4 regions of the Ectothiorhodospira variabilis genome follow, and region 2 is predicted to be linked to each of the others. Evidence: predicted binding sites of a transcription regulator. Region 2 holds the regulator's gene; each other region holds the start of a gene.

Region 1 (2,985 bases), on a different contig from region 2:
CCACCTCGTCCAGGAACAGGGTGCCACCATCGGCCAGTTCAAAGCGGCCGATGCGATCCCGCAAGGCTCCGGTGAATGCCCCGCGCACGTGCCCGAAGAATTCACTCTCGAACAGATCCCCGGGGATGGCGGCGCAGTTGACCCGGATCATCGGGCGTTCGCAGCGGCTCCCAGCGTTGTGAATGGCATGGGCAATCAGTTCCTTGCCCGTGCCGGATTCCCCGATGATGAGCACATTGGCATCCGTGGGTGCCACCAGCTCGATTTGCTGCACGATCTTTCGCACCCCGGGGCTGTTGCCGATGATGCCGTCGAAAGCCCGCTCCGTGCGTATCTCCTCCTGCAGATAGGCGTTTTCCAGTTCCAGCCTCTGGCGCAACTGGTTCACCTCGTGCAGGGCCGCATGCAGCTGTTCCTCAGCTTCCTTGCGCCGCGTCATGTCCCTGAACACCACCACGGCGCCCACCACCACACCACGATCCAGGATCGGCGTGCTGGTGTATTCCACCGGCATGGGGGTTCCATCCTTGCGCCAGAACACCTCGTCATCCACCCGGTGAACAACACCTTCACGAAAGGCCGCGTAGATGGGGCAGTCATCCTCGTGATAGTGGGTGCCATCCGGATGGGTGTGATGCACCAGTTCGTGCATGTTGCGGCCCACCATCTCATCGGCCCGCCAGCCGAGCAGCCGCTCCGCGGCGGGGTTGACGAAGGTGGTCATGCCCTCGGCGTTCACACCGTAGATGCCTTCCCCCGCGGCCCCCAGGATGAGGCGGTTCTCCCGTTCCAGATCACGAAATACATGCTCCACATCACGCCAGCCCCCAATGCCCTTGCGCATGTAGTCCTCGGCTTCGTGCAAGGCATGCTGACGACGGCGGGCACGCAGGTCCTGGAGAACGGCACAGATCATGTCACGACCGTTCACCTGGATGCGGGTGGCGTTGTACTCGACGGGTCTGCATGCCCCGTCCGGCGGGCACACCTCCAGTTGGTCAGTCCAGCCCTTTCCGCATTCCAGGACCTCCTGTGTGAAGGTGAGCAAGCGGGGAAAGTGCCGGGGATGGAGTGTACTCATGCGCAGGCCGGGCAGGCTTTCCAGAGAGCGACCCAGCAGGGTGGCGGAGGCACCGTTGGCATCCAGGATGCGATCCGCCCACGGGTCGAATATCAGCATGGCCTGCGCCCCGTGGGCGAAGAGCATGCGATAGACATCATCCTCCAGGAGGAGTCCGCTCTCTTCATTGACCACGAACTCTCGTGGTGCACGACACGAATTCTCGTGCACCACGAGAGTTCGTGGTTCGAATTCCTCCTGGGGATCTTTGTTTTTCTCTTTTGTAATCATGTATCTAGTGCCTCGATGAGGATTTGGCATGCTGCCTGCTATATCCCTGACGTCACCCAACTATTGCGGGGACGGCGGTACAGAGGGATGCAGTCCTGCACTGCAAGGGTGCGTTTGATGGGGTCATGCCCCCGTGGAGCGCACTCTTGGGAGATGAAGCAGGCAACGTGCCAGCAGCCGCTCCTCCAACACACTGGAGTCATGCGATGCCAACCAAGAGCCTCGACAATCCCTACGATCCGGAAGTCAGCCTCATGCATGGACATGACCATGCTCATGACGATGGGGACCACGTGTGTGGTCCGGGCTGCACTCATCACAGTCACATCGATGGGCAGGACGTTCCGCTGGAGACCGCGCACTACCATCGCTCCCGGGAAGCCCACATGGATACCGAGGACATGGTGGACCGAGCGGTGGAAAGCGCTGTGGTGCGCGCCGTGTTCAACCATAGCGAGATCGACCGGCGACGCTTTCTGAAACTCATCGGTGCCGGAACCTTTGCCGCCGCCCTGGCCAGCGTGTTTCCGATGGATGCGCTCAAGGCCGCAGTGAAGGAGGGCATGGGCCCGCTGGAGAAGAAGAAGCTCAAGGTGGGCTTTGTCCCCATTACCTGCGCCACGCCCATCATCATGGCCCACCCCATGGGCTTTTATGAGCGCTATGGACTGGAGGTGGAAGTCATCAAGACGGCCGGGTGGGCTGTTGCGCGTGACATGTCCCTCAATCGCCAGTACGACGCTTCCCACCTGCTGTCACCCATGCCGCTGGCCATGAGTCTGGGATTGGGGTCATCGACACAGTCCTTCGTGATGCCGGCTATCGAGAACATCAACGGTCAGGCCATCACCCTGCATAACAAGCACAAGGACAAGCGCAATCCGAAGGACTGGAAGGGCTTCCGTTTCGGTGTGCCCTTCGAGTACTCCATGCACAACTTCCTGCTGCGCTACTACGTGGCCGAACATGGGCTGGATCCCGATCAGGACATTCAGATCCGCGTGGTGCCGCCACCGGAGATGGTGGCCAATCTGCGGGCGGAGAACCTGGATGGCTACCTGGCGCCGGATCCGTTCAACCAGCGGGCGGTATGGGACCGGGTGGGTTTCATTCACATGCTCACCAAGGAAATATGGGAAGGGCATCCCTGTTGTGCCTTTGCCACCTCACGCGAGTTTGCGGAGACGCATCCCAACACCTACGGCGCCCTGTTCCGGGCCATCGTGGATGCCACCCAGTATGCCTCCAATCCGGATAACCGCGTTGAAATCTCGGAAGCCATCTCGCCCAGCGCCTACCTGAATCAGCCTACACCGGTGGTGCAGCAGGTGCTGACCGGGCGCTTCGCGGATGGTCTGGGCAATGTGGTGGATGAGCCACGGCGCATCGATTTCGATCCGTTCCCCTGGCACTCCATGGCGGTGTGGATCCTCACCCAGATGAAGCGCTGGGGCTATCTGCAGCGGGACGTGGACTACAACCGCGTGGCCGAGCGGGTGTTCCTGGCCACGGAGTGCGCCGAGATCATGCGCGAACTGGGGTACGAGCCGCCTGAAAAGACCTACAAGACCTTCGAGGTGATGGGCAAGGTGTTCGACTACACCGATCCCGAAGGTTACCTGAACAGCTTCGAC
Region 2 (2,985 bases):
GCGCGTGGAGATCGCCCGTGCCCTGGCCACCGAACCGGCCTTCATCCTTCTGGACGAACCCTTCGCCGGCGTGGACCCCATCTCGGTGATCGAGATCCAGCGGATCATCACCCATCTCACGTCACGGAACATCGGCGTACTGATCACCGACCACAACGTGCGCGAGACCCTGGGCATCTGCAACCGGGCCTACATCCTCAGTGGCGGGCACATCATCAGCCAGGGCGCGCCGGAAGACGTACTGGCCGACCCGCAGGTCCGCCGCGTCTATCTGGGGGAGAACTTCCGCCTGTGAAGCCAAGCCCCCCCGTTCAGCATGCGGTTTTCGGGACATGGGTCCCATTTTTGCTGGCACACCGTATAATCTCCCCTGAAAGCATCATTTACGCCGGGGGCCTGCCCCCGCCTTCATCATCAGGCATCAAAGACCCGGGCCCCGGCCCGATGGCGCACATCGTGCTATGTTGAAACCGTCCGTCCAGCTCCGGCTGGGTCAAAACCTGACCATGACCCCCCAGCTGCAGCAGGCCATTCGCCTGCTGCAGCTCTCGACGCTGGAATTGCAGGCCCAGATCCAGGAGACCCTGGAAACCAACCCCATGCTCGAGGCCGTGGAGGGCACGGAGGCCGATCAGGAGACCGCCAGCGAGGAGCCTCGCGAGCAGGAGCAGGCCGAAACCTCCGAGGCAGCAGAAGCAGCGGAGGCCGCCGCCGAGACGGAAGGCAACGCCGACGGCAGTCAGGAGCAGATCCCCGACGAATTACCGGTGGACAGCAACTGGGACGACATCTACGATGTGCCCCCTTCCAGCGCCGGACAGTCGGACCACGACGGGCGAGACCTTTTCGAGAACCAGACCGGCCCCTCGGAAAGCCTGCATGAACACCTCATGTGGCAAGTGCACCTGTCGTCCATGAGTGAGCGTGACCGGGCCATTGCCTTGACCATCATCGATTCCATTAACGAAGACGGCTATCTGGCCGAACCCATCGAGCAGATCCATGCAACCCTGGCCACGGACCGGGAAATGGACCTGGAACTGGATGAGGTGGAAGCCGTACTGAACATGGTTCAGCACCTGGACCCGGTGGGCGTGGGCGCACGTGACCTGGCCGAGTGCCTGACCCTGCAACTGGCTCAGTTCCCGGAGGACACCCCCTGGCTGGCCGAGGCCCGCGCCCTGGCCCGCGAACACCTGGATGCCCTGGGTGCGCGTGACTACAAGGGCGTGCAGCGGCGCCTGGGGCTGGATGATGGCGAGTTGCAGCAGGTGATCGCCCTGATCCAGACACTGAACCCGCGCCCGGGCGGGCTCATCAGCAGCAGTTCGCCCGAATACATCATCCCTGATGTGTTCGTGCGCAAGCGCGAAGGCCGCTGGCAGGTGGAGCTCAACCCGGAAATCGCGCCGCGCTTGCGGGTGAACCCCCTGTATGCCAGTTTCGTGCGCCGCGCCGATTCCAGCCAGGACAACACCTACATGCGCAACAGCCTCCAGGAGGCACGCTGGTTCATCAAGAGCCTGCAAAGCCGCAACGAAACGCTGCTGCGGGTGGGCACAGCCATCGTGGAGCACCAGCGTGCCTTCCTGGAATACGGTGACGAGGCCATGAAACCCCTGGTGCTGCGCGATATCGCCGAGCAACTAGAGATGCATGAGTCCACCATCTCCCGGGTGACCACCCAAAAATTCATGCATACCCCCCGGGGCATCTACGAATTCAAGTATTTCTTTTCCAGCCACGTGGGCACGGCCGACGGCGGTGAGTGTTCAGCCACCGCGATACGCGCCATGATCCGCAAGCTGGTTGCCGAGGAGCCCCAGGGCAAACCCATGAGTGACAGCAAGATCGCCCAGGTCCTGGTGGATCGCGGCATTCATGTGGCACGACGCACGGTCGCCAAGTACCGTGAGGCCATGTCCATTCCGCCATCCAACGAACGCAAGCGGCTCGTTTGAAGCAAACCCACGCAGCCGTCCTGATCATTACCCATCCCTATCCATTCCCAAGGAGTCATCTCATGCAGATCAACCTCACCGGTCATCACGTCGACCTGACCGACGCTCTGCGCAACTACGTCAACGAGAAGTTCGAGCGCCTGGAGCGGCATTTTGACAACGTCATCGACGTGCATGTGATCCTGACCGTGGAGAAGCTGCAGCAAAAGGCCGAGAGCAACCTGTTGCTCAGCGGTAACAGCATCCATGCCGAGGCCACGCATACGGACATGTACGCCGCCATCGACGCCCTGGTGGACAAACTGGATCGCCAGGTGGTGAAGCACAAGGAGAAGCTCAAGGACCACCACCGGGCGGAAGGCTCCCACCGCAACCACATCGAGTGAGCGTTTCATGAACATCGGTGATCTTCTCGCCCCTGAGCGGGTGCACTGCCAGACGGACGTGAGCAGCAAGAAACGTGCGCTGGAGATGCTGGGCGAGATGCTCTCCAATCATCTACCCAAGCTCACCCAGGGCGAGATCTTCGACAGCCTGCTGGCCCGGGAGCGCCTGGGCAGCACGGGCCTGGGGCATGGCGTGGCCATCCCCCACGGTCGACTGGCCGGCGCCAGCGAGGCCTGTGCCGCGCTGCTCAAGCTGGAAAAGGGCGTCGACTACGATGCCCCCGACAGTGAGCCGGTGGACATCCTGTTCGCGCTGGTGGTGCCGGCAGACTGCACGGACGAGCATCTCCAGATCCTCGCGTTGCTGGCAAGGATGTTCTCCGATCCGGAGACGCTGGCCCGGCTGCGCAGCACCTCCGGTCCTTCGGACCTGCTGACTCTGGTGCGGGAATGGGACACCGAAGCCCCGGGATGAGCCCATGACCGACTCGCTCACCGTCAGCAACATCATGGAGGTCATGGAGGAGCGCCTGGGCCTCACCTGGGTGGCGGGTACTCAGGGGGGTGGCCGGAGCATATCGCACCGGTCCACCCCCCATGGCAGTCCGTCCCTGGTGGGTCACCTGAACATCATCCAC
Region 3 (2,985 bases), 160 kb from region 2:
GGTGGAGCAGGAGCTCTGACCCTCACGCCCTGGCGGTCTGTGCGATACTCCGGCCCCCATCCTGATCCGGAAGATTCGCATCATGTTGCTTGCGCTTTTCTTGCTGTTGCTGGGCGTGGCCCTGTTGACCTACGGCGCCGATCGCCTGGTGGCCGGCAGCAGCGCCATCGCCCTGCGCACGGGGGTTTCCCCCCTCCTGATCGGACTGACGGTGGTGGCCTTTGCCACCAGCAGCCCCGAGCTGGTGGTCAGTATCATGGCGGCCCTTCAGGGGCAGTCGGCCATCGCCGTGGGCAACGTGGTGGGGTCAAATATTGCCAATCTGGGTCTGGTGCTGGCTGCGGCGGCACTGCTCTACCCGGTGCGCTGTGAACAGGAGACCTTCAAAAGGGAACTGCCGGTGATGGTGGGCGCCGTGGCCTTGCCGTTCATTCTGCTCTACAACGGCATGATCACCCGTATTGAGGGCATGGCGCTGCTGCTTCTGCTGGTGGCCTTCGTGGCCTGGCAGGTGCATCTGGCCCGGCGTCAGATGGCGGGCCATCAGGTGGCGGAAGAGGTGGGGGCCTATGCGGGGATTACCGTGGGTCGGGCGGCCCTCTTCGTGGTCTTCGGGACGGGCTGTCTATACGTGGGTTCCGAGGCCTTCTTGAGTGGCGCCATCACCATTGGTCGGGCCCTGGGGGTGAGCGAGGCGGTAATCGGTCTGACCCTGGTCTCCGTGGGCACCAGTTTGCCGGAACTGGCCACCACCGTGGCGGCTGCCTTCAAGCGTGAAACCGGCATGGTGCTGGGCAACATCATCGGTTCCAACGTCTTCAACGTGCTGGCGGTGCTGGGCATCACCGCCACCATCATCCCGCTGGGGGCCGGCGGCATTTCCTACGTGGATCTGTCGGTGATGCTGCTGTTCGCGCTGGTGGTCTGGATGGTCTTCGCCTGGCGGCGTGACATGGGGCGTCTCTTCGGGGTGCTCCTGTTGGGGGCTTACCTGGCCTATCTGGCCTGGCTGCTGGTCTAGCGGCCTGCCTTGAAAAGCGCAGGCCCCGCCTTCGGGCGGGACCTGCCGTGGGATGAAACGGACTCAGCGGTCCAGATCTTCACCCTCGGGGGCTTCCATGTCCATGTCACTTTCGGGCGGTGCACCCATCCCATCGTCCGGGGGGGGAGCGCCCATTCCATCATCCGGCGGCGGGGCTCCCATCCCGTCATCGGCGGGCGGTGCGCCCATGCCGTCATCCGGAGGCGGTGCGCCCATGCCATCATCCGGCGGTGCACCCATGCCCTCCTGTTGCTCCATGTCTGGCTGATCGGCCGGCTCGAAGGGCTCGTCCATCTCCGGGCCCGGGTCGCCACAGCCCACCAGCAGGGCCAGCGGGACGGCGGCGAGCACGCCCAGGGTTTTCTTCACGTGTTTCATGGTGCCACTCCTATCGGGATTGACCAGGATCCCGGCCAGCGCCGGGCCGGCCGGGGTAGGCTTAATGATCTGCTGCGTTACAGGCGATCCTGGGTACGCTCGATCACCTCTTCAAGGCGCTCGGGGTCACCCTGCAGGGCCATGGCCACTTCGTTGTATTCCTCCACGTTCATGCCATTGGCCTCGACGGCCTCAACCATCTTTTCCTGAGCTTCCTGATGGATGGCCTGTGCTGCTGCCTGGTCTTCGGCGGCATCCAGCTGCTGGGCAAAGTCTTCCTCAATCTTCTGGACTTCCACGAAGACATCCACAAAGTCGTCGATCACCTGGTCGGTGAGCTCCACCGTGGGTTCGGGGGCGGCGCCAGGGGCGGCTGCGCCGCCGGCATCAGGAGGGGTGCCTTGCTGGGCATCCGGCGGGGCGCCGCCAGCATCATCGCCGAAGCCTTGAGCAGCAGCCGTGCCACCGAGAGCGAAGAGGGAAGTGATGGCCAGGGTCAAGGCTGTCTTGCGTAATGTCATTGATTGCTCCCATTGGGTTGGTGAAATGACAACCAAGGCTAAGCAGGAGATGTGCCAACTGAGTTATTGCGTTGTGAATGTCATCATGAACAGTCACTTATGGGCCTGATGTCACGATGTCTCCGGGGCGGTTGCCCAGGCCGCAGGCGTATCAAAACAGCACATGCGCACAAAGGGTGGTGTCACATCGGCAAAGGCCGGCGCGTGAGTTGGCGTAAGTCAGGTGCATTGACCCTGGAGACCTTGGGGACTATGTTGATCCCACCCCATCCCCAAGGGTCGTGTCCCATGCCCAGAGTCGATAACGAGGCCTTCTACCGCCGTGCCATGGCGGACCACGGGGCGACGCCACAGGGGCTGCACTGGCGCTCGGCCTACACTCAGACGGCGCGGTTTGTTGCATTGGCCCGCTGCCTGCCCGAGGACCTCAGTAGCACAACCCTGGTGGATGCCGGTTGTGGGTTCGGAGACCTCTATAACTTTTTGTGTGAGCACCGTGGCCCACCCGCCGGGTATGTTGGTCTGGAGGTGTGCGAGCCCATGATCCAGACAGCCCGTGAGCGCACGGGATGCCAGATATGGTTGATGGATGTACTAAAGGACCCCCTGCCCAAGGCAGACTTCTATCTATGCAGCGGCGCCATGAACAATCTCACCCGGGATGAAACGGGGCGCTTCATTCAGCACTGCTACGGTGCCACGCGGCAGGCCTTTGTATTCAATCTTCTCAAGGGCCAGCCGGGGCCATCACGCTTCAACTACTATCTGCCGGAGGAGATTCGGGCACACGGGGAGGCGCTGGGGGCACGAGTGGAGATCCTCGAAGACTATCTGGACAACGACTTCACCGCTGCCTTTTACAAGATATAGCCAGAGATATGGCAGGGTGATGAGATTTGACATACAGGGCAAGCTGCCCGGACGTGATTCCCGACAATGCCTGGCGGCGTCACAATGATGTAATCTGGACCTTGTCTCAAGACCACCCCAGTCCATCGTGCCAACACATCCAAAAACAACGCATCCCCCCTTGCCGGTAGAGGA
Region 4 (2,985 bases), on a different contig from region 2:
GCCAACCTGCTGGCCCAGACCGTGCGCCGCGCCTGGGATCTGGAGCAGGAGCGCCAGGCGCTGACCGATGAGCGTGACCGGCTGCGCCGCGAGGTGCGCGGCGGCTATCACCTGGACAATGTGGTGGGGCATTCCAAGGAGATGCGCCGGGTGTTCGAGCAAGTGCGTCAGGTGGCCAAGTGGCACACCACGGTGCTGGTGCGCGGCGAGACCGGCACGGGCAAGGAGCTCATCGCCAATGCCATCCACTACAACTCACCGCGGGCCAACGGTCATTTCGTCAAGCTCAACTGCGCAGCCCTGCCGGACAATCTGCTGGAGAGCGAGCTCTTCGGGCATGAGAAGGGCGCCTTCACCGGGGCTGTGTCCCAGCGCAAGGGGCGTTTTGAGCAGGCGGATGGTGGCACCATTTTCCTGGACGAGATCGGCGAGATCTCCCAGGCCTTTCAGGCCAAGCTGTTGCGGGTGTTGCAGGAGGGTGAGTTCGAGCGGGTAGGGGGCACGCGCACCCTCAAGGTGGACGTGCGGGTCATCGCCGCCACCAACCGGCCTCTGGAGGAAGAGGTGGAACGGGGGGATTTCCGTGAGGACCTGTACTACCGGCTCAATGTGATGCCCATCTTCGTGCCCGCCTTGCGCAATCGCAGCGAAGACATTCCGGATCTGGCCCGATTCCTGGTGGATAAGTTGGCCAAGGCCCAGGGTCGTCCCCTGGACATCACCGACAGTGCCATTCGCACACTCATGCGCCACGAATGGCCCGGTAATGTGCGGGAGCTGGAAAACTGCCTGGAGCGGGCCGCCATCATGAGCGAGACCGGCACCATCGACCTGGATGCCATCAACCTCACTGGCCTGGAGGACAAGCTCCCCTTGAGTCGCAAGCCGGAGCCCGAGGTGGAGGTGGACCTGGACGACCCCGACCTGGATGAGCGCGAACGGGTGATCGCCGCCCTGGAGCGGGCCGGTTGGGTGCAGGCCAAGGCGGCCCGCCTGCTGGGCATGACGCCCCGGCAGATCGCCTACCGCATTCAGACCCTCAAGATCAGGGTCAGGCAGTTCTGATTGTGCCCTTCACCACAGCCATGTCTGTGACATGTGCAACATGTTCCTGAGAGTGGGATGGTAAAGCTATAAAAATCATGAGGTTGTCTTTATTTAATTTCAGGCACGGCGTTTGCATCACTCCTCCCAAGACCAACCTTTCCCACCGCGAGACCGGCGGGCACCCTCAACGGGAGGACCGTGATGGACCTGAAAATCAAAAAGCTCAGCGACATTCCCGTCATCAAGGAGGCCGTCACTCCGCAGGGTGGCTGCTCAACCAGCGGCTGCGGCAGCGCCAACGACCCCACCCCGGAACTGCCTCAGGCCATTCGCGAGAAGATTCAGGATCACCCCTGTTACTCGGAAGAGGCCCATCACCATTTCGCCCGCATGCATGTGGCGGTGGCGCCGGCCTGCAACATCCAGTGTCATTACTGCAACCGCAAGTATGACTGCGCCAACGAATCCCGCCCCGGTGTGGTCTCTGAGGTGCTCAAGCCCCACCAGGCCGTGAAAAAGGCCCTGGCCGTGGCGGCCAGCATCCCCGAGATGACCGTGGTGGGCATCGCCGGCCCCGGGGATGGCCTGGCCAACCCCACCCGCACCTTCCAGACCTTCCGGGGCATCCGCGAGCAGGCCGACGACATCAAGCTATGTCTGTCCACCAACGGCATGGCCCTGCCAGAGCATGTGGAAGAGTTGGTGGCCCTGGGCGTGGATCACATCACCATCACCATCAACAGCATCGACCCCGAGGTGGGTGCCCGCATCCATCCCTGGGTGATCTGGAACAAGAAGCGGGTCTTCGGCGTGGAAGGGGCCCGTCTGCTCATCCAGCAGCAGCAAAAGGGCCTGGAAATGCTGGTGGAGCGTGGCGTGTTGGTGAAGGTGAACTCGGTGATGATCCCCGGCATCAATGATGAGCATCTCAAGGAGGTGTCGCGGGTGGTGAAGGCCAAGGGGGCCTTCATGCACAACATCATGCCGCTGATCTCCGAGCCGGAACACGGCACCTATTTCGGCCTCAATGGCCAGCGCGGCCCCACCCAGGCCGAGCTGACTGCCCTGCGCGATGCCTGTGGAACTGACATGAAGATGATGCGCCATTGCAGACAATGCCGCGCCGACGCCGTGGGTCGGTTGGGGGAGGACCGGGGAGCCGAGTTCACCGCTGATCGCATCGACGAGCTGGAGGTGGACTACCCGGCCGCCCGTGAACGGCGCGACCAGGTGCAGGCGGCCATACGCGAGTCCATGGGGGCCAAGCGGCTGGCCAGCACCGCTCGGGCACCCGTGGCATCGGCGACCGGCAAGGCCGCTTCCCGTCCGGTGCTGATGGCCGTGGCCACCCAGGGCGGTGGCGTGATCAATCAGCACTTCGGACATGCCCGGGAATTCCTGGTCTACCGGGCCTCGCCCGAAGGCGTGCGTTTTGAAGGCCATCGGCGCGCCGATCTCTACTGCTCCGGCCCTGATGAATGCGGTGACCGGGAGCAGGTAATGGCAAGCACGCTGCGCTCGCTGGAAGACTGCGAAGTGCTGTTGTGCTCCCGCATCGGCATCGAACCCTGGTCCACCCTGGAAGCCGCCGGCATCACTCCCAACCCCAATCACGCCATGGAGCCCATCGAGGATGCCATCCTGGCCGTCTACCGGGAGATGATGGAGTCCGGCCAGCTGGCCCCGGTGGAGGAGGGCAGCAACAGCCTGATGGCCGAAGTCTCTTGAGTCTCTCCTTGAAATCCCTCCTAAAGCCCCTCTCCCCCCCAGGGACAGAGGTTGGGGTGAGGGGAGCGCCCCACCGAGCCCAAGCCGTTTACTTCGCTCTGGCCATCGGCGACGCCCTCGGCGCCACCGTGGAATTCATGACCCCCCGGGAGATCCAGTCCCAGCACGGCATCCACAAAGACCTCACTGGCGGCGGCTGGCTTCACCTCA

The links. The regulator sigma-54, encoded in region 2, starts transcription at its own class of promoters, with help from an activator protein. The targets are predictions, from matches to a motif close to TGGCANGNTNCNTGCTT.
Region 1: the regulator sigma-54 is predicted to act here: its motif matches at 1,376-1,392, upstream of LPW30_RS09305 (CmpA/NrtA family ABC transporter substrate-binding protein).
Region 3: the regulator sigma-54 is predicted to act here: its motif matches at 1,982-1,998, upstream of LPW30_RS02690 (DUF4168 domain-containing protein).
Region 4: the regulator sigma-54 is predicted to act here: its motif matches at 1,167-1,183, upstream of nifB (nitrogenase cofactor biosynthesis protein NifB).

What each region holds. Positions count from the first base shown of each region.
Region 1 covers NZ_JAJNAO010000007.1:107,852-110,836, reverse strand. Annotated here, with positions in the region: gene LPW30_RS09310 (sigma 54-interacting transcriptional regulator) at 1-1,255, opposite strand, end outside; gene LPW30_RS09305 (CmpA/NrtA family ABC transporter substrate-binding protein) at 1,558-2,985, shown strand, end outside.
Region 2 covers NZ_JAJNAO010000002.1:187,307-190,291, forward strand. Annotated here, with positions in the region: gene lptB (LPS export ABC transporter ATP-binding protein) at 1-295, shown strand, start outside; gene LPW30_RS03505 (RNA polymerase factor sigma-54) at 462-1,961, shown strand; gene hpf (ribosome hibernation-promoting factor, HPF/YfiA family) at 2,024-2,347, shown strand; gene LPW30_RS03515 (PTS sugar transporter subunit IIA) at 2,355-2,822, shown strand; gene hprK (HPr(Ser) kinase/phosphatase) at 2,827-2,985, shown strand, end outside.
Region 3 covers NZ_JAJNAO010000002.1:29,279-32,263, reverse strand. Annotated here, with positions in the region: gene siaD (biofilm regulation diguanylate cyclase SiaD) at 1-19, shown strand, start outside; gene LPW30_RS02700 (calcium/sodium antiporter) at 83-1,021, shown strand; gene LPW30_RS02695 (hypothetical protein) at 1,085-1,420, opposite strand; gene LPW30_RS02690 (DUF4168 domain-containing protein) at 1,498-1,941, opposite strand; gene LPW30_RS02685 (class I SAM-dependent methyltransferase) at 2,230-2,811, shown strand; gene LPW30_RS02680 (cobalamin B12-binding domain-containing protein) at 2,972-2,985, shown strand, end outside.
Region 4 covers NZ_JAJNAO010000008.1:33,156-36,140, forward strand. Annotated here, with positions in the region: gene nifA (nif-specific transcriptional activator NifA) at 1-1,065, shown strand, start outside; gene nifB (nitrogenase cofactor biosynthesis protein NifB) at 1,249-2,775, shown strand; gene draG (ADP-ribosyl-[dinitrogen reductase] hydrolase) at 2,832-2,985, shown strand, end outside.